Regions from separate parts of the Kocuria palustris genome, predicted to be linked through region 2. Evidence: predicted binding sites of a transcription regulator. Region 2 holds the regulator's gene; the other holds the start of a gene.
What was found. The regulator LexA, encoded in region 2, represses DNA repair genes until DNA is damaged. The targets are predictions, from matches to a motif close to TCGAACANNTGTTCGA.
Positions count from the first base shown of each region.

Region 1: a site for LexA is predicted at 5,438-5,453, ahead of ruvA (Holliday junction branch migration protein RuvA). Genes of this name have one in related genera too.

Region 1 covers NZ_JAFBCR010000001.1:58,700-68,025, forward strand. The annotation lists gene JOE55_RS00275 (FAD-binding oxidoreductase) at 142-1,566, shown strand; gene JOE55_RS00280 (Mur ligase family protein) at 1,623-2,933, shown strand; gene JOE55_RS00285 (type 1 glutamine amidotransferase) at 2,946-3,719, shown strand; gene JOE55_RS00290 (YebC/PmpR family DNA-binding transcriptional regulator) at 3,895-4,656, shown strand; gene ruvC (crossover junction endodeoxyribonuclease RuvC) at 4,689-5,348, shown strand; gene ruvA (Holliday junction branch migration protein RuvA) at 5,505-6,167, shown strand; gene ruvB (Holliday junction branch migration DNA helicase RuvB) at 6,170-7,249, shown strand; gene JOE55_RS00310 (preprotein translocase subunit YajC) at 7,447-7,890, shown strand; gene secD (protein translocase subunit SecD) at 8,042-9,326, shown strand, end outside.
Region 2 covers NZ_JAFBCR010000001.1:674,046-683,371, forward strand. The annotation lists gene JOE55_RS02855 (DUF1844 domain-containing protein) at 1-483, shown strand, start outside; gene JOE55_RS02860 (SseB family protein) at 502-1,395, opposite strand; gene priA (bifunctional 1-(5-phosphoribosyl)-5-((5-phosphoribosylamino)methylideneamino)imidazole-4-carboxamide isomerase/phosphoribosylanthranilate isomerase PriA) at 1,400-2,167, opposite strand; gene JOE55_RS02870 (DUF945 domain-containing protein) at 2,208-2,375, opposite strand; gene hisH (imidazole glycerol phosphate synthase subunit HisH) at 2,372-3,130, opposite strand; gene hisB (imidazoleglycerol-phosphate dehydratase HisB) at 3,172-3,804, opposite strand; gene JOE55_RS02885 (histidinol-phosphate transaminase) at 3,875-5,059, opposite strand; gene JOE55_RS13005 (LysM peptidoglycan-binding domain-containing protein) at 5,129-5,716, opposite strand; gene lexA (transcriptional repressor LexA) at 6,102-6,878, shown strand; gene JOE55_RS02900 (DASS family sodium-coupled anion symporter) at 6,954-8,594, opposite strand; gene JOE55_RS02905 (ATP-dependent DNA helicase) at 8,697-9,326, opposite strand, start outside.

The sequences.
Region 1 (9,326 bases), 620 kb from region 2:
CCCGCCGCCGCTGGCATGACCGCCTGACGCATCCAACTCTCGCCCATGCGCCGCCCGGGTGTGCCTAGGCTCGTGTCACACCGCATCGCGACAGGACCGCTCCTGCTGCCCGCTGCGGCCCACGACCCGAGGAGACGTCCGATGTCCGCGAATCACGGCACCACGACTGCGCTCAAGCACCTGAAGGCGCAGCTGGGGGCGCGGCTGAGCACCGACCCCGCTGAGCTCGAGCCGCTGCGGGAGGACCGCTCGGGGCACCGCAGCCCGGGCGCCCCGCTGGCGCTGATCCGCGCCGGAAGCATCGAGGACGTCCAGCTCGTGTGCCGCACCGCCTCCGAGCACGGCATCCCGGTGGTCACCCGCGGCGCGGGCACCGGCCTGGCGGGCGGGGCGTGCGCCGGTCCCGGCGAGCTCGTGCTGTCCACGCAGGACCTGGATCAGGTGCACGAGATCTCGGTGCCGAATCGCCTGGCCGTCGTCGGGCCGGGGATCCTCAACGGCGCGCTGAACGCCCGACTGGCCGAGCACGGACTGTGGTGGGCCCCGGACCCCTCGAGCAAGGACATCTCCACGGTCGGCGGCAACATCGCCATGAACGCCGGCGGCCTGCTGTGCGCCAAGTACGGCGTCACCCGCGAGGCGGTGCTCGCGCTGACGGTCGTGCTCGCCGACGGCCGTCTGATCTCGGTGGGCCACCGCACCGTGAAGGGCGTGACCGGCTACGACCTCTGCGCGCTGATGATCGGCTCGGAGGGCACGCTGGGCGTGATCGTCGAGTGCACGCTGGCCCTGCGTCCCGTCGTGACCGGCCCGGGCCCCGTGGTCTCGGCGAGCTTCCCGAGCGTCATCGCAGCCTCGGCGGCCGCCTCCGCTGTCACGGCGGAGGGTCTCACCCCTGCGCTGCTCGAGCTGATGGACGGGCCCACGGTGGAGTGTGTCGAGCAGCGGCGCGGTCGGCGCATCGGCTCGGCGGGGTCGTCGTTCCTGCTGGCCCAGACCGACGGGCGGGAAGCCGACGAGGTCGCCGGGAGGATCGCGGCGATCTTTGAGGCCGCCGGCGGCGAGGTCCGCGCGGCCGAGGACGAGGCGGAGGCCGATGAGCTCATCGGTCTGCGACGCAGCGCGTTCCCGGCGCTGGAGGCGCGTGCGCAGCGGATGGCCCAGGAGGGCGGCTTCGCCGGCGGCGGCTCGATCCTGGTCGAGGACATCGCCGTGCCGCGCGACCGGCTGGCCCAGGCCTTCGAGCGCATCCGCGAGATCGAGCTGCGTCACGGGATCCTCATCCCCACGACCACCCACGCCGGCGACGGCAACCTGCACCCGATCTTCCTGGTCGGCGACGACGAGGTCCCCGAGCGGATCTGGGAGGCCGCCGGAGAGGTCTTCCGGATCGCCCTGGAGCTGGGCGGCACGCTGTCGGGGGAGCATGGCATCGGCCTGCTCAAGCGGCGCTGGCTCGGAGATGAGCTCGGAGAGGATCAGCTGGACCTCCAGGCGCAGATCCGCGCGGTGTTCGATCCGCAGGGGATCCTCAATCCCGGCAAGGTCTTCGCACGGGAGCACTGAACCTGGCGGCGAGCCCCGGCCCTGCCGTCGCTGAGTCGTCAGGGCGACGAACTAGGATGTCCGCCATGTCCAGACCACTTGTGAGGCTCCTCGGCCAGGGCGTGCGCGCCGCCACCAAGCTGCGCGGCGGAGGCTCGGCGTTCCCCGGGCTGGTGATGGAGAAGCTGCACCCGGACTTCGTGGCCGAGCAGCTGGCCCGGCTGCCCCAGGGCGTCGTGGTGATCTCCGGGACCAACGGCAAGACGACCACCACCAAGATGGCCGTCCAGCTGCTCGAGTCCCAGGGCCTGCGCGTGTTCACCAACCGCACCGGCTCGAACTTCGTGCGCGGGGTGGCGGCCTCCCTGCTGGAGGAGATCTCCCTGACCGGCAGGCTGGACGCGGACATCGCCGTGCTGGAGCTCGACGAGGCCCACGCGGTCCACTTCGTGAAGCTCGTCCAGCCCCGGTTCGCACTGCTGCTCAACGTCATGCGAGATCAGCTCGACCGCTTCGGCGAGATCGACACCACCCGCCGCATGCTCTCCCAGATCGCGGCGGCCACCACCGAGGCCGTGGTCCTCAACCGCGAGGACCCGCGCATTGCCTCTCTGGCCGATGACGTCCGCCCCGGGACCGCGGTGCACTGGTACGGGCTGTCGGAGAAGCTGCGGCCCATGTTCCCGTCGGACGACGACATGCGCGGCGCCGACGGCCCCGAGGCTCCGTTGCCGTCGCAGGAGGCCAAGCCGGAGGCCGTCGTGCAGCTCGACGACTTCGAGGCCACAGACGTCACGTTCTCCGTGCGCGGTGAGCCCGCCAAGGCGGAGGTCCACCTCTACGGCGTCTACAACGTCTACAACGCCGCGGCCGCCCTGGCACTGGCCCTGACCGTCTCGCAGGAGCGCAGCGGCCTGTCGGCGGCGCTGCCGTCGCTGCTGGGCGAGCTGTCGCGCGTGACCCCGGCCTTCGGGCGCGGCGAGACGATCATGGTCGACGGCACCCCGCTGCAGCTGCTGCTCGTGAAGAACCCCGCGGGCTTCCGCCTGTCGCTGGCCTCCGCCGCACCGGAGTCCTACGCGACCATGATCTCCATCAACGACGAGTACGCCGACGGCCGCGACGTCTCCTGGCTGTGGGACGTCGAATTCGAGTCCCTGCGCAGCGGGGGAGTGGACATGGTCACCGGCACCCGGGCCTGGGACATGGCTCTGCGCCTGGACTACGACCAGGTGCAGGTCGGCGCCGTCGAGCCGGACATCGCCCGAGCGCTCACGGAGTTCATCGCCTCCGCCGACGGACGCCCGATGCGCGTCTTCTGCACCTACACGTCCATGCTCACGCTGCGCCGCGAGCTGCGCGCCGTGGCCGTCGTGCCCGAGATCTGAGAGAGGACCGCGATGACCACTGCGACTCCCAACCTCCCCGCCGCAGGAGCCGAGCCCGAGCTCGGCGGGCAGGGCGAGATCCACCTCGTGCAGCTCTATCCGCGTGACATGAACATCTACGGCGATTGGGGCAACACGCTGACGCTCAAGCGCCGTCTCGAGCGCCGCGGCTACAGCGTGCGCGTCACCGACTACAACCCCGGCGACTCCTTCCCCGGCGACGGCGACATCTTCGTGGGCGGCGGCGGCCAGGACTCCGGGCAGTTCCGCGTCATGGAGGACCTGCAGCGCATCAAGCCCCTGCTGCTGGAGCTGGTGGAGGATGGCGCGCCCATGCTCGCGATCTGCGGGCTCTACCAGCTCTTCGGCCACCGGTTCCGCACGATCGGCGGTGAGACGCTGACCGGCGTGGGGATCTTCGACCTCGAGACCGTCGGGGGCCCGGAGCGGCTGATCGGCAACATCGTCACCGAGTCGCCCGATCTCGGCACCGTGATCGGCTACGAGAACCACTCCGGGCTGACCCACCTGGGCGCGGGCCAGGAGCCGTTCGGTCGCGTGATCTCCGGTGCGGGCAACGACGGCCAGGACGGCACGGAGGGCGCGGTGACCCGCGAGGTCATCGGCACCTATCTGCACGGCTCCCTGCTGCCCAAGAACCCGGCGGTGGCCGATCACCTCATCGCCACGGCGGTGCGGCGACGCTATGCGCACGAGACCCTCGAGCCGCTGAACGATCTGCTGGCGGAGAAGGCGCGGGAGGTCGCGGCCTCCCGTCCGCGCTGAGCCCGGGACCCGTCGCCTACAATCGACCAGCAGACTTCCCAGCGCAGCGTCATGCGCCGCGGTGGTGCGCCGCACGGCCCCTCCGGCCGTGACCGGCACCCCCGACGCACGCGCTGCCAGCCGCCGCCGGGAGGAGCCCGGCGCTGCGGCACCGACACGAACCAGGAGGCAAGCCATGTCCGGTCACTCCAAGTGGGCCACGACCAAGCACAAGAAGGCCGCCATCGACGCCAAGCGCGCCAAGGCCTTCGCCAAGTACATCAAGGGCATCGAGGTCGCCGCGCGCCAGGGCGGCGCCGACACCGCGGGCAACCCGGCGCTGGATCTGGCCGTGTCCAAGGCCAAGAAGAACTCGGTGCCCAACGACAACATCGACCGCGCCATCAAGCGCGGCGCCGGCCTGACCGGCGAGGTCATCGAGTACTCGGAGATCTTCTACGAGGCCCGCGGCCCCCAGGGGTCGGCGCTGTACATCGAGTGCCTGACCGACAACAAGAACCGCGCGGCCTCCGAGGTCCGCGTGGCCGTGACTCGCAACGGCGGCACTATGGCCGATCCGGGCTCGGTCACCTTCATGTTCGAGCGCAAGGGCGTGGCCGAGGTCGCCAAGGCCGACGGCGTCACCGAGGACGACGTCATGATGGCCGTGCTGGACGCCGGGGCGGAGGAGGTCATCGAGGACCAGGACGTCTTCGAGGTCATCTCCGAGGCCACCGACCTGCCCCAGATCCGCACGGCTCTGGACGAGGCGGAGCTGGAGTACAACAACGACGACCCCCAGTTCCGCCCGAACATGAAGGTCGAGCTCGACGCCGACGCCGCGCGCAAGTTCCTGCGCCTGGCCGACGCGATCGAGGAGCTCGACGACGTCCAGAACGTCTACTCCAACGTGGAGATCACCCCCGAGGTCGCCGCCCAGCTCGAGGACGAGGACTGAGCCAGGCTCCGGCACCCGCCCGACGTCCCGCCATGGGCTCCGCGGCCAGGGCGCAGGCCCCCGAGCAGGTCATCCTGGGCGTCGATCCCGGGCTGACCCGCTGCGGGTTCGGGATCGTGCGCATGCGCGCCGACCGCCGCGCCGAATGGGTCCACCACGAGGTCCAGGGCACAGGCGCCGACGAGCCCCTGGAGCAGCGGATCCTGCGCATCGCCCAGGCGGCCGATCAGCTGCTCGAGCGCTTCGCCCCGGATGCTATGGCGATCGAGCGCGTGTTCGCGCAGAACAACGCCCCCACCGTGGTCGGCACCGCCCAGGCCTCGGGCGTGGTGATCGCCGCCGCAGCCGCTCGCGGGGTCCCCGTCGCCTGGCACACCCCGTCCGAGGTCAAGGCCGCGGTCACCGGCGACGGCTCGGCCGAGAAGGCCGCCGTGACCAAGATGATCGCGCGCATCCTCCGCCTCGAGCAGCTGCCGCGTCCGGCCGACGCCGCCGATGCCCTGGCGATCGCGGTCTGCCACGGCTGGCGCTCCGGTGTGGGCGCGGGCCTGGACGCCCAGGCGGGCACTACGACCACGCACCAGGGCGCCCGCACGGGACTGCAGCGCGCGAGCCAGGAGCGCGGCACCGCCCTGACACCCGCTCAGCGCGCCTGGCAGGCCGCGGAGCAGAAGGCTCGGCGCGGCCGCTGAGGGACCGCATCGTCCTCGGGTGCGGGCCCTCGTCCCGGGCGAGGGCCTGCGCTGTGTGGTCGTCGCGGCTTGGTAGGGTGAGCGAGGCATCGTACTGATGTTCGAATGGCTGCCCGATTCGCGGGCGGCTCCCCGCATCGAGGAGAGGGTGTTCCCATGATCGCGTCCGTGCGCGGCGAGGTGCTGCACAAGGGGCTGAGCACGGCCGTCGTCGACGTCATGGGGCTGGGCCTCGAGCTGCAGGCCACCCCGCAGACTCTCTCCGGGCTGCACGAGGGCCGCGAGGCCCGGCTGGCCACCGCGTTCGTGGCGCGCAAGGACGACTCCCCGCTGCTGTTCGGCTTCGCGGACGCGGAGGAGAAGGAGATCTTCGAGACCATGCTGGGCGTCTCCGGCATCGGTCCGCGCACCGCACTGGCAGTGCTGGCCGCGCTGGGCACGCAGGAGGTCCGCACGGCCATCGCCCAGGGCGACCCCAAGCCGTTCACCACCGTCTCCGGGATCGGGCCCAAGGGCGCCAAGCGCATCGTGCTCGAGCTCGCGGACAAGCTCGTTCCCGCCGATCCGGCACCGGCCTCGGCCCCGCAGGCGGCGCAGATCCCGCTGTGGCGCACCCAGGTCACGGAGGCCCTCACAGGTCTGGGCTGGAACGAGAAGGACGCCTCGGCGGCCATCGACGACGCCCTGGTCGGTCGAGAGGAGCTCGCCGACTCCGGTGACGTCGCCCTGATCCTCCGCACCGTGCTCGCGTGGCTCGGCGCCCGGGCCTCGGCTCCTGCCGCCGGCCGGGGCTCGACTCGCACGGGGGAGGGCCGCTGAGCATGGACGCACAGCACAGCGGGTCCGAGCGCCTGGTGGGCGGGGAGCCGGAGCTGGACGAGCGCGCCGTCGAATCGGCCCTGCGCCCCGAGTCCCTGGCGGACTTCGTGGGTCAGCCGCGTGTGCGCCAGCAGCTCTCCCTGGTCCTGGAGGCCTCCAGGCTGCGGGGCCGCAGCGCCGATCACGTGCTGCTGTCCGGACCTCCCGGTCTGGGCAAGACCACGCTGGCCATGATCATCGCCCAGGAGATGGGCGCTCCGCTGCGCATCTCCTCCGGGCCTGCCATCCAGCACTCCGGCGACCTGGCCGCGATCCTGTCCTCCCTGACTGAGGGCGAGGTCCTGTTCCTCGACGAGATCCACCGCATGTCCCGGCCCGCCGAGGAGATGCTCTACATGGCCATGGAGGACTTCCGGGTCGACATCGTGGTGGGCAAGGGCGCCGGGGCCACCTCCATCCCGCTGGACCTGCCTCCGTTCACCCTGGTCGGTGCCACCACGCGCGCCGGGCTGCTGCCGGGACCGCTGCGCGATCGCTTCGGCTTCACCGGGCACCTCGAGTTCTACAGCGACCACGAGCTCGTCTCCGTGCTGCGCCGCTCCGCCGGGCTGCTGGACCTGCGCCTGTCCACGGAGGGCTTCGAGGAGGTCGCCACCCGCTCCCGCGGCACTCCGCGCATCGCCAACCGCCTGCTGCGCCGCGTGCGCGACTGGGCGCTGGTCCACGGCGTGGACAGCATCGACGCCCGCGCCTGCTCCGCCGCCCTGGAGATGTACGAGGTCGACTCGCGGGGCCTGGACCGCCTGGACCGCTCGGTGCTCGAGGCGCTGGTCCGCCACTTCGGCGGCGGACCGGTGGGGCTGTCCACCCTGGCGATCGCCGTGGGGGAGGAATCGGAGACCGTCGAGGAGGTCGCCGAGCCGTACCTGGTCCGCGAGGGCCTGCTGGCGCGGACCCCGCGAGGACGCATCGCCATGCCTGCGGCTTGGGAGCACCTGGGACTGGTACCGCCCGAGCACGCAGCCTTCCGGGACACTGCGGTGCGCCAGGCCCTCGGCGACCAGGACCCCCCGCAGCAGTAGCCCTCCGGACGGCGACCGGCTGCGACCCGGCGCCTGGGAGCCCGCTGACCGGGCCCTGCGCGGCCTCGTCCCCTACCATGGACGGGAATCCTCGCCGCCGCCGCGCTGCCCCACGTGCTTGTCCAGGGGCGGAGTCCCGGTCGCGGCACCGACCACCACGCGATGCGCAGAAGCGCATCGCAGGATCAGGAGTCTGCATGACACCCGTCGTCACCGAATCGCTGTCCGCCGCCGGAGCCGCTGGAGGCGGCGGCTCCTCCATGCTGCTCTTCGGCTTCATGCTGCTGCTGATCATCGGCATGTTCTGGTTCTCCAGCCGCACCCGCAAGAAGCAGCAGGAGAAGCTGAAGTCGCAGCAGCGCGCCATGGAGCCCGGCATGGAGGTCATGACGAGCTACGGCCTCTACGGCCGCCTGGTCTCCAAGGACGAGGATGCCGTCAAGGCCGTCATCGAGATCGCCCCGGGCACCCAGGTCACCGTGCACCTGCAGACCCTCACCAACGTGGTCGAGCGTGACACCCCCGCTGCCGGCGGCACGGATGCCGCAGGCTCCACCGCAGCCGGGGACGCCTCCGCTGACGAGACCCCCGCCGGCGACCCCACGGATCCCCGCGATCCGGGAGCCGACTCCTCCCGCTGATCAGCCAGCACCCGCGCCTCGGCCCCCTCGGCCGGGGCGCTCGTGCGTGTTGCGGCACCTGAGACCGCCTCCTCGGGTCCACCCGCGCCCGCCCGGCCCACGTGTGCCGCGCTTCACAGCCCCCTCGAACCCCGCAAGGATCTGCGCCCCGATGTCGACATCGCCAGAAGATCGCTCGTCCGCGAGCACCCCCGGCCGCGAGTCGGGGGACCGGAAGAAGAAGCCGCGCCGCAGCGAGCAGGAGACGACGGCCCAGCGGGCGCAGCGTCGTCAGCTCGGCGGCACCGAGCTGCACCGGGCGGTGAGAACTGCTCGAGGCTCGCTCGTGGGCATGTTCGTGCTGCTGGTCGCCATGCTCGGCGTGCTGGGCTGGGGCGCAGGCCAGGGCCACACCGGCTGGGGGCCGCGCCTGGCGCTGGACCTCGAGGGCGGCACGCAGATGATCCTGACCCCTGAGCTGACCGGTCAGCAGGAGGGCGAGGAGATATCCCAGGAGCAGCTCGACCAGGCGGTGGAGATCATCCGCCAGCGCGTCGACGGCTCCGGCGTCTCGGAGGCCGAGGTCTCCACCCAGGGCGGCGAGAACATCGTCGTGTCCATGCCGGGCACGCCCGATCAGGAGACCCGGGACCTGATCCAGACCTCGGCGCAGATGAGCTTCCGACCCGTGCTGATGGTCGGCCCCGCCGAGGCCACTCCGGAGGACGAGCGCACCCCCGAGGACGAGCAGGTCGAGCCGGACGGCGAGCCCACTGACTCGTCGGACCCCAACTGGGTCGACGGCGATCTGATGGCCAAGTACGAGGCCACGGACTGCGCGCAGCCGCAGACCCCCGAGCAGCGCGCCGCCCAGGACCCGGAGGCGGCCATCGTCGCCTGCGACCCCAGCGGCGGCGGCAAGTACATCCTCGGCCCGATCGAGCTCGAGGGCACCGATATCTCGGACTCGTCGTACGGCATGGCCCAGGGTGCCAACGGGACGACCACCGGCCAGTACGCCGTGAACATCCAGTTCAACGAGGAAGGCACCCAGACCTTCAAGGAGCTCTCCGAGCGCCTGAACTCGATCGGTCAGACCAGCCCCGGGGACCCCCGCAGCCAGTTCGCGATCCTGCTGGACGGCGAGGTCATCTCCGCACCGTCCATGGACGCGGTCATCCCCGACGGCCAGGCGCAGATCACCGGCTCCTTCACGGAGGAGGACGCGCAGTTCCTCTCCGAGCAGCTGCGCTACGGCTCGCTGCCCGTGAGCTTCGAGATCTCCTCGGAGCAGCAGATCTCGGCCACCATGGGCGCCGATCAGCTGCGCTGGGGCGTCATCGCCGGGCTCATCGGCCTGGTCCTGGTGGCCGTCTACTGCCTGTTCCAGTACCGCCTGCTGGGCCTGGTGACCATCGCTTCGCTCGTGGTGCTGGGCGTGGCGTCCTGGCTGGCCA
Region 2 (9,326 bases):
ACCTTCCGCTTCGACGGCGCCTCGGACGACGACGCCCGGGCCGCAGCGCAGCAGCCCGCCCAGGATTCCGCGCAGCCCGAGCATGCCGATCACGACCATGCCCAGGCGCCGCACGAGGGCAGCCCGCTGAGCCAGGAAGCCCTGGACGCCGTCACCCAGCAGGTCCGCGACATCGCCGAGGTCCCCGCGATCGAGGTCATCACGACGTCTGCGGTGCACCTCATGTCCGCCGCCGCCGTGAAGTGCGGCCTGGCCGAGGGCCCGGATGCCGAGGCGCTCAAGGACCTCGACGAGGCCCGCAAGCTGATCACGGCGCTGGCCGGCTTCGTCACCGCCGCAGCGCCGGAGATCGGCTCGCAGCACGCGGGCCCGCTGCGCGACGGCCTGCGCACGCTGCAGCTGGCCTTCCGCGAGGCGTCGACCTACCCGGACAAGCCCGGTCAGGGCCCCGGCGAGAAGTTCACGGGCCCCGTCTTCTCCTGAGCTGACCCGCCGGCTTCCTCAGATCTCGAGCGCCTCCAGGGCCACCTCGAGGCTGTCGACCTCCTCGGCCACCACGGTGTGCCGGGCGAGCCTGTCCTGGAAGGCCCGGACCAGACCGTCGAGCTGCCCCTGGTCCAGTCCCGGCAGCAGCTCGAGCACGGCGGTCAGCTCCGGGCCCTCGCCCCCGCCGGGCAGCGATGCTCCGCCGTCGAGCGGGGTGTCCGCGCCGCGGCCCCGCCGCACGTGGGCCCCGGCCACACCGGGCAGTCCCAGGGCGGCATCGAGCACGGCCCGGGAGACCTCCGGCGAGTCGTAGCTCGGCGTCCACTCGATCCCCTGGGCGATCGCCCACAGCGCCGGGCGGCGCACCACGAAGGGCGCTTCCGAGCCGGGATTCAGCACGAGCATCTGGGCGCCGTCCTGGACGGCAGCCAGAGCGGCCCGCCGCGCATCGGCGGCCACCGGCCGCGCCTGGCGGTGCCACTGCGTGACCTCGACGTCCGAGCCGAAGACCGGCTGAACACTGCGACCGCTGCGAGAGGACAGCCGCACCAGCGCCATGTCCGCTTCCTTGTCGGCCACCAGCCCCTCGTCGGTGACGGTGCTGGCGGAGACCTCGGCGACCACCGGCACGAAGACCCGGGCGGCTGCGAGCGCGGCGACGACCTCCGCCTCATCGGCTTCTCCCCGCGAGCGCGCCGCCAGGGCCGACTCCAGCGCGGCGTCGACTGCGCCGCTGTCGCCCGGGAAGAGATGACCGTGACCGTGCTCCAGGTCGCGGCCCTGCCACGGCTGTCCCCCGGTGTCGGTCTGCCCGCCTGCCGAGCGCAGCTGCGCCTGGATGTGCGAGGGAAGCTCGCGCGCGGGCCCTCGCGGAGTCTGAGGGTCGTCGTTCGGCCGAGCACTGCTCACGGGCTCAGACCTCCGGGCGTCCCGCGACATCCAGGGCCTGCTCGAGCGTGAAGCGCCCGGCATAGAGGGCCTTGCCCATGATCGCGCCCTCCACACCCGAGCTGACCAGGCGGCGCAGCGCGGCGATGTCCTCGAGCGAAGCGATGCCGCCGGAGGCCACGACGGGCTTGCCCGTGCGCTGCGCGACCTGCTGCAGCAGCTCGACATTCGGGCCCTTCAGCGTGCCGTCCTTGGTGACGTCGGTGACGACGTAGCGGGAGCAGCCGTCGGCCTCGAGGCGCTCGAGCACCTCCCACAGGTCCCCGCCCTCCTGGGTCCAGCCGCGGGCGGCCAGCGTGGTGCCGCGCACGTCCAGGCCCACGGCGATGGCGTCTCCGTGCTCGGCGATGACCCGTCGGGTCCACTCGGGATCCTCGAGCGCGGCAGTGCCCAGATTGATCCGGGCCGGCTCGAGCGACAGCGCGCGCTCGAGGGAGGCGTCGTCGCGGATGCCTCCGGACATCTCGATCTTCAGCGACAGCGACCGGGCCACGCTCGTGAGGACGTCGATGTTGTCCCCGGTGCCGAATGCGGCATCCAGATCGACCAGGTGCAGCCACTCGGCCCCGGCGTCCTGCCAGGCCTGCGCGGCCTCCAGCGGATCGCCGTAGCCGGTCTCGGAACCGGACTCCCCCTGGACGAGGCGCACGGCCTGGCCGTCGCGGACGTCCACCGCGGGCAGCAGCTCGAGGCGCGGGCCGGTCTGCTCGGCATGGTTCGTGTTCTCGGTCATTGCTCTCCTCGATCGAATGCGGATGTCTCGGGGGGGGCGCTCAGCCGCGGCTGCCTGTGTACCAGGCGAAGGCGCCGTAGATGATCAGGGCGGCGGCGATGACCCCCATGATCACGACGGTGTAGCGCGGGAAGCCCTGCTTGTGGAACGAGTAGGTGCCTCCGGCCATGAAGGCTCCCAGCGCCATGACGATGACGGCCCAGCTCATGCGTCGCTCTCCTCCTGACCAGCGGTCTGCGCGTCCCGCGCGGCGAGGGCCGCGTCCAGTCGGCCCGTGCGCGGCAGCGTCTCGAGCCAGTTGCGCAGCAGCTGGAGTCCCGCCTGGCCCGACTTCTCCGGGTGGAACTGCGTGGCGGACAGCGCCCCGTTCTCCACGGCGGCGATGAAGGGGCTTCCGTGGCGCGACCAGGTGACCTGCGGCGGGAGCATGTGCTCGCTGTTCTGCTCGAACTCCCACTTCAGCACGCCGAAGGAGTGCACGAAGTAGAAGCGCTCCTGCTCGATGCCGCGGAAGAGCACGCTGGACGCGGGCGGCTCGACCGTGTTCCAGCCCATGTGCGGGACGATCGGGGCGTCCAGCCGCTCGACCGTGCCCGGCCACTGGCCCAGGCCCTCGGTCTCCGTGCCGTGCTCCACGCCGCGCTCGAACAGGACCTGCAGCCCGACGCAGATGCCCAGGACCGAGCGCCCGCCCATGAGCCGGCGCTCGATCAGACGCACCGCGCCGATCTTGCGCAGGCCCTCGGCCACCGCCTCGTAGGCGCCCACTCCGGGAACCAGCAGGCCGTCGGCGCCGGAGACCAGCTCCGGATCGCTCGTGAGCAGGACGCGGGCACCGGCCTCCTCGAGCGCGCGGACGGCCGAGCGGACGTTGCCGGCACCATAGTCGAGCACGACCACGGACGGCGCCGACGAGGCCGGCTCCTGCGGCAGCAGCTCCCCCACCGTGTGCGGCGCGGGGATCGTGCGGCCCTTGTCGTCGACCGCGTCCTCCGGGCGGCGGATCACAGCGCGCCCTTGGTCGAGGGGATGCCGGTGACGCGCGGGTCCGGCTCGACGGCGGCGCGCAGCGCACGGGCCAGTGCCTTGAACTGGGCCTCGACGATGTGATGCGGATCCCGCCCGCGCACCAGCTCCATGTGCAGGCAGATCCCGGCGTGATGAGTCAGCGACTCGAAGACGTGCTGGGTCATGGAGCCGGTGAAGTGCCCGCCGATCAAGTGGTACTGCTGGCCCTCGGGCTCGCCGACGTGCACGCAGTACGGGCGCCCGGAGACGTCGACGACCGCGTGGGCCAGCGCCTCGTCCAGCGGCACGGAGGCCTCGCCGAAGCGGGCGATCCCGCGCTTGTCGCCGAGGGCGGTGCGCAGGCACTCGCCGATCACGATCGCGGTGTCCTCCACGACGTGGTGGACGTCGATGTGGGTGTCGCCGGTGGCCTGGACCGTCAGGTCGATCAGCGAGTGCTTGGACAGCGCCGTGAGCATGTGGTCGTAGAACGGCACGCTGGTCGAGATGGAGTGCTGGCCGGTGCCGTCCAGGTTCAGCTCGACGCGGATGCTGGATTCCGACGTCACGCGCTCGAGCGAGGCGGTGCGTGCGCCGTCGCTCGCTGCGGTGGTGGGCTGATCGCTCATGATGGGGCCTCCTGCGGCGGGATGGGATTCTGTGCCGGGCCGACGTGCGAGGGCGTCAGCGGCGGGCGGTTCAGCGGTTCGCGGGGTCCTGCTCTGTCTCGGAGTCCCTCGCAGCGGCGGACCGGTCCTCCAGGTGCGCGCGGACGCCGTCGAGGAACGCGGTGGTCTCCTCCTCGGTGCCGGCGGTGACGCGCAGGTGCCCGGGGATGCCGACGTCGCGGATCAGGACGCCTCGATCCAGCAGGTCCTGCCACAGGGCCGGGGCGTCGATGCCGCCGCCGAAGAACACGAAGTTGGAGTCCGATTCCGCCGGGTCCAGCTCCATCCGCTTGAGGTCATCGACGATCCGGTCGCGCTGCATGCGGATGTCGGCGACGTCGGCGAGCAGAGTCGTGCGATGGCGCAGCGCCGCCAGAGCGGTCGCCTGGGTCACCGCGGAGAGGTGATACGGCAGGCGCACCAGACGCACGGCATCGGCGATCTCCGGTGCGGCGGCGAAGTAGCCGATCCGCGCACCGGCCAGGGCGAAGGCCTTGGACATGGTGCGGCTGACGACCAGGCGCGGACGGCCTTCGAGCAGGCGCAGCGCGGTGCGCTCCGGGAAGCGGGAGAACTCGGCATAGGCCTCATCGACCACCACCACGGTGTTCGACTCCTCGCCGGCGCGGTAGACGGCATCGACGACGTCGTCCTCCAGCGCGGTGCCCGTGGGGTTGTTGGGCGAGCACAGCAGCACGATGCTCGGGCGGTGCTCGCGGACCTGTGCGGCGGCCGATTCGGCGCTGAGCGTGAAGTCCTCGGCGCGCACGCCCGGGATGAACTCCGTGTTCGTGCCGGCCGAGAGCAGCGGGTACATGGAGTAGGACGGCACGAAGGCCAGCACACGACGACCGGGGCCGCCGAAGGCCTGCATGAGCTGCTGGAGGATCTCGTTGGAGCCGTTGGCGGCCCAGATGTTGTCCTGGTCCAGGCCGTGGCCCAGGTATTCGGCCAGCTCGCGGCGCAGCTGCGTGAACTCGCGGTCCGGGTAGCGGTTGAGGGTTCCCACGACCCGCGAGACCTCGGCGACGATGGCGTCCTGGACGTCCTGCGGCACCGGATGCGTGTTCTCGTTGGTGTTCAGGGCGATGGGGACGTCGATCTGCGGCGCCCCGTAGGGGGACTTGCCGCGCAGGTCGTGGCGCAGGGGAAGCGAGGCGAGCCGTTCGGCTCGCGTGGCGCCCTCGGTGCTGGGTGTCGCGCTCTGAGAAGTCACCAGGACAGTCTACGAGGCGCGGACGGGGCCTTCAGCATCCGACGGCGGCCGAACCCACCGTCCTCCGGCTCAGGCCGCGGGAACCAGCACCTGCTGGCCCGGGGAGACCTGGGCGGAGTCCAGCTCGTTGAGCTCGACGATCTGCAGGACGACGTCCCGGGTGTCGCGCTGCGGCTCGGCCTGCTGAGCGACCTCCCAGAGGCTCTGACCGGGCTGGACGGTCACGGAGTCGACCCCGGGGCCCTCGGCCGGCTCGGTTCCGGCGGTGACGTGGGAGGGTGCGATCAGCACGACCAGCAGTGCGGCCGCGGCCAGCACGCCGAGCATGGTCGGCAGGCCGATCAGCAGCAGCCGCCCGCGGCGGGTCAGGCGCATGGGCGAGGACGCGGATGGCGCCGGTGCGGAGGCCTCCGGCTCCTTCACGGCGGGCAGGGTCCGAGTCTGCGGTGCAGCTGCGCGACCGCCCGGAATGACGCGCAGAGCCGGACGGCGCCCCTCCGACTCCTTGAGCCGCGCAGCGGGGCGTCGGCGCAGGGCGGGCACGGCGGAGGAGAGCTCCTGCGCGAAGGCGCGGCCCCCGCTGCGCAGGGCGCTGACGAGGGGGATGCTGCCGGTGGAGGACGAGTGCGACAGGACAGCGGTGCTGATCACGGACATGGGATGCACTCCTTCTTGCCGAGGGACGGACGGTGACAGACGGTGCGGGTGGTGGCCGCTCCCGTGTTCGAACCTCTGTCGGATTCGAGACCCGATCCCGGTTCTCGAATACGTGTTCGAACTGCTTGCGACCATTTCTAGCACCTGTGTACGACTCGTGTCGAGACACGATCGAACAGATGTTTGAAGGTGACGTCCGGCTCACGTAGCCTCAGCGGGAGGACTGTGCAGGTCGGAGGCCCTTGGCGGGGCCTCGAGGACGAGTCAACGCAACCGCTCAGACACCACAAGGCGGCCACGGCGCGGCGCGAGCGCGTCGCCGCGGCCCAGCACGCAGCGCACCCGGCGATCCGGAGGCGCCCATCGACGGAAGACGAGGACGGACATGGCAGCCAGCGGCACCGGTCGCACGCAGCGCGGCTCAGGCGGCACGGCCCGGGCGACGGGCTCCGAGTCCTCCCGGCGCAAGGGCCTGACCCCGCGGCAGCGCACGATCCTGGAGGTCATCCAGCGCGCCGTCGCCGCCCACGGCTATCCCCCGTCCATGCGCGAGATCGGCGACCTGGTGGGCCTGAAGTCCCTGTCGAGCGTGACCCACCAGCTCAATCAGCTCGAGCGGCAGGGCTACCTGCGCCGCGACCCCAAGCGCCCGCGCGCCCTCGAGGTCCTGGTGCCCCTGCATCTGCTCGGCGATCCCGAGGCGGAGGCCGCCTCCGCCGTCGCCGAGGCTCCGGCCGCTTCGGAGGCGCCGGAGCTGGACGACGACCTGCCGTCGATCGGCTCCGCGGACGTCTCGTTCGTGCCGCTCGTCGGCAGGATCGCCGCCGGCACCCCGATCACCGCCGAGCAGCAGGTCGAGGACCGCATGGCCCTGCCGCGCCAGCTCACCGGCCACGGCGAGCTGTTCATGCTGCGGGTCTCCGGCGACTCCATGATCGATGCCGCCATCTGCGACGGCGACTGGGTCGTGGTGCGCGCTCAGGCCACCGCCGAGAACGGGGAGATCGTGGCGGCCCTGCTGGACGACGAGGCCACGGTGAAGACCTTCCGCCAGCGCGACGGACACACCTGGCTGCTTCCGCAGAACTCGCAGTACGAGCCGATCTTGGGCGATCACGCCACGGTGATGGGCAAGGTCGTCTCGGTCCTGCGCAGCCTCTGAACACGCAGATCACCGCCATGACGAGCGGCTGAGGACGGATCCGTCCTCAGCCGCTCGTCGCTCATCCCCTGCCGGTCACAGCAGCCCGATCCACTGCCAGTACGTGGCCGAGAACAGCAGGATGAGCAGATAGCCGGCGATCGTCAGTGGGATGCCGGTGCGCAGGAACTGCTGCGTGGTGAACGCGCCCGTGCCGTAGGCGAGCATGTTCTGCGGGGCGGAGATCGGCAGCAGGAATCCGAAGCAGATCAGGAACTGCATGATCAGCACGAAGCCCACGCCCTCGCCGGGCAGGTCCGGGATCGACACGGCCAGGGCGATGAACACCGGGATCAGCGCGCTCGACATGGAGGTGGCCGAGGCGAATCCCAGGTGGATCAGGATCGTGAACGCGCCGACGATCGCGATGATCGCGAGCACCGGCAGACCCGTGATCCCGAGCCCGTCGAACACGGCCGCCGACAGCCATGCCGCTGCCCCGGTCTCCAGCAGCACGGATCCCAGCGAGATGCCGACCGCGAAGACCACGAGCGTCCCCCAGCTCACGAGCTCCTCCACGGTCTTCCAGGAGTAGACCCCGATGCGCGGCAGCAGCATGACGCCGATGGCGCACAGTGTCACGGTGGTGGCGTCGATGTCGTGCAGCGAGCCCTGGGTGGACCAGAAGGCCAGCAGGATGACGGCCACAGCCGCCAGGCGCTTTTCCGCCCCGGTCATGGGCCCGAGCTCCGTCAGGGACTTCTGGACGATCTCGCGGCCGCCCTCCAGACGGTCGATCTCGGGCTTGATGGTGGCCCGCATCACGAAGTAGAGCACCACGGACATCACCGCAGCCCAGGGAGCGCCGGCGGCGAACCACTGCGGCCAGGAGATCGTGGCCCCCATGGATTCCTGGATGAATCCGACGGCCACGAGGTTCTGGGCTGCGGCGGTCTGCACGCCGATGTTCCAGATCGAGATCGACTGCGCCGCGGTGATGACCATGAGCGCGCCCAGCCGGGACTCGGTCGGCAGCCCGAAGGCCGCGACCATGCCGATGAGGATCGGGACCACGGCCCCGGCCCGAGCGGTCGCCGACGGGACGAAGAAGGCCAGGACGATCGAGATGATGATCGCTCCGATGAGGATGCGGCTGGTCTTCTCCCCCGCGTGCTTCATCACCACGAGCGCGATGCGCTTGTGCAGCCCGGTGGCCTGCATGCCCGCAGCCAGCGCCAGCGCCGCCGCCACGAGCGCCACCGCCGAGGAGCCGAAGCCGGCGAGGGCATAGCCCAGGGCATCGCTGGTCCCCAGCGCCTCCCCCGAGCCGTCAGGTGCCGGCGAGGCCCCCAGCAGCAGGGCCATGATCCCGATGATCATCACCGAGCTCACGGGGTACGACACGGCCTCGGTGACCCAGAGGATCACCGCGAAGGCCAGGATGCCCAGGGCCCGCTGGCCGGAGACGCTCAGCCCGTCCGGGGTCGGCATCAGCACGACGACGGCCAGCACGATGATCGCCAGCCCCAGCCACACCGGGCGCATGCTCAGGTGGGCCTTGCGGGAATGCGGTCCGCGGGACTTCTCGGAGCGCAGCTCGGCGGTGGCGCGCTCCTCCGAGCGGGCCTCCTGCCCTGCCTTGGCCCGTCGACGCGCCGCCGTCCGCAGCCGGGACGGATTCCCCCCGTCCCCGCGAGATCTTCCCGCTGCGTCCGCGCCGCTGCGCGCATCGGCCATGATGAGCTCCTTCTTCGTCGATAGAGCGGACTCTTCTGATATCCAGAGTCACATGGATCGAAACGCAGTAGGTATGGATTGCGCGCGGTTGCCCCGGCCGGTTCAGTCCTGGCCGTGCAGCCGCTGCAGCGCCGAGTGGACGGTCTTCCGGTCGGTCGTCGTCCACAGCGGAGGCAGGCTGGCGCGCAGGAACCCGCCGTAGCGCGCCGTGGCGATCCGCGAGTCCAGCACCGCCACCACGCCGCGATCGCTCGTGGAGCGGATCAGTCGACCCGCTCCCTGGGCCAGGCGCACAGCGGCGTGTGTGGCCGAGATCGCCATGAACCCGTTGCCTCCGCTGTCGGCGACCGCGCGGGTGCGCGCCGTGGACAGCGGATCATCCGGGCGCGGGAACGGGATGCGGTCGATCAGCACCAGACGGCAGGAGTCGCCGGGCACGTCGACTCCCTGCCACAGCCCCATGGTCCCGAACAGCGACGTGTCCGGCTCCTCGGCGAACTGGGAGACGAGCGCGCTGAGCGTGGACTCGCCCTGGCACAGGATCGACAGGCCGGTTCGCTCGCGCATCACCTCCGCGGCCTCCTCCGCCGCTCGGCGCGAGGAGAACAGCCCGAGGGCTCCCCCGCCGGAGGCTTCGAGCAGATCCTGGATCTCCTGCAGCATCCCGTCGGAGAGCTGACGCCCGGGCTTGTCCAGGTGCTTCGCCATGTAGAGGATGCCCTGGCGCGGGTA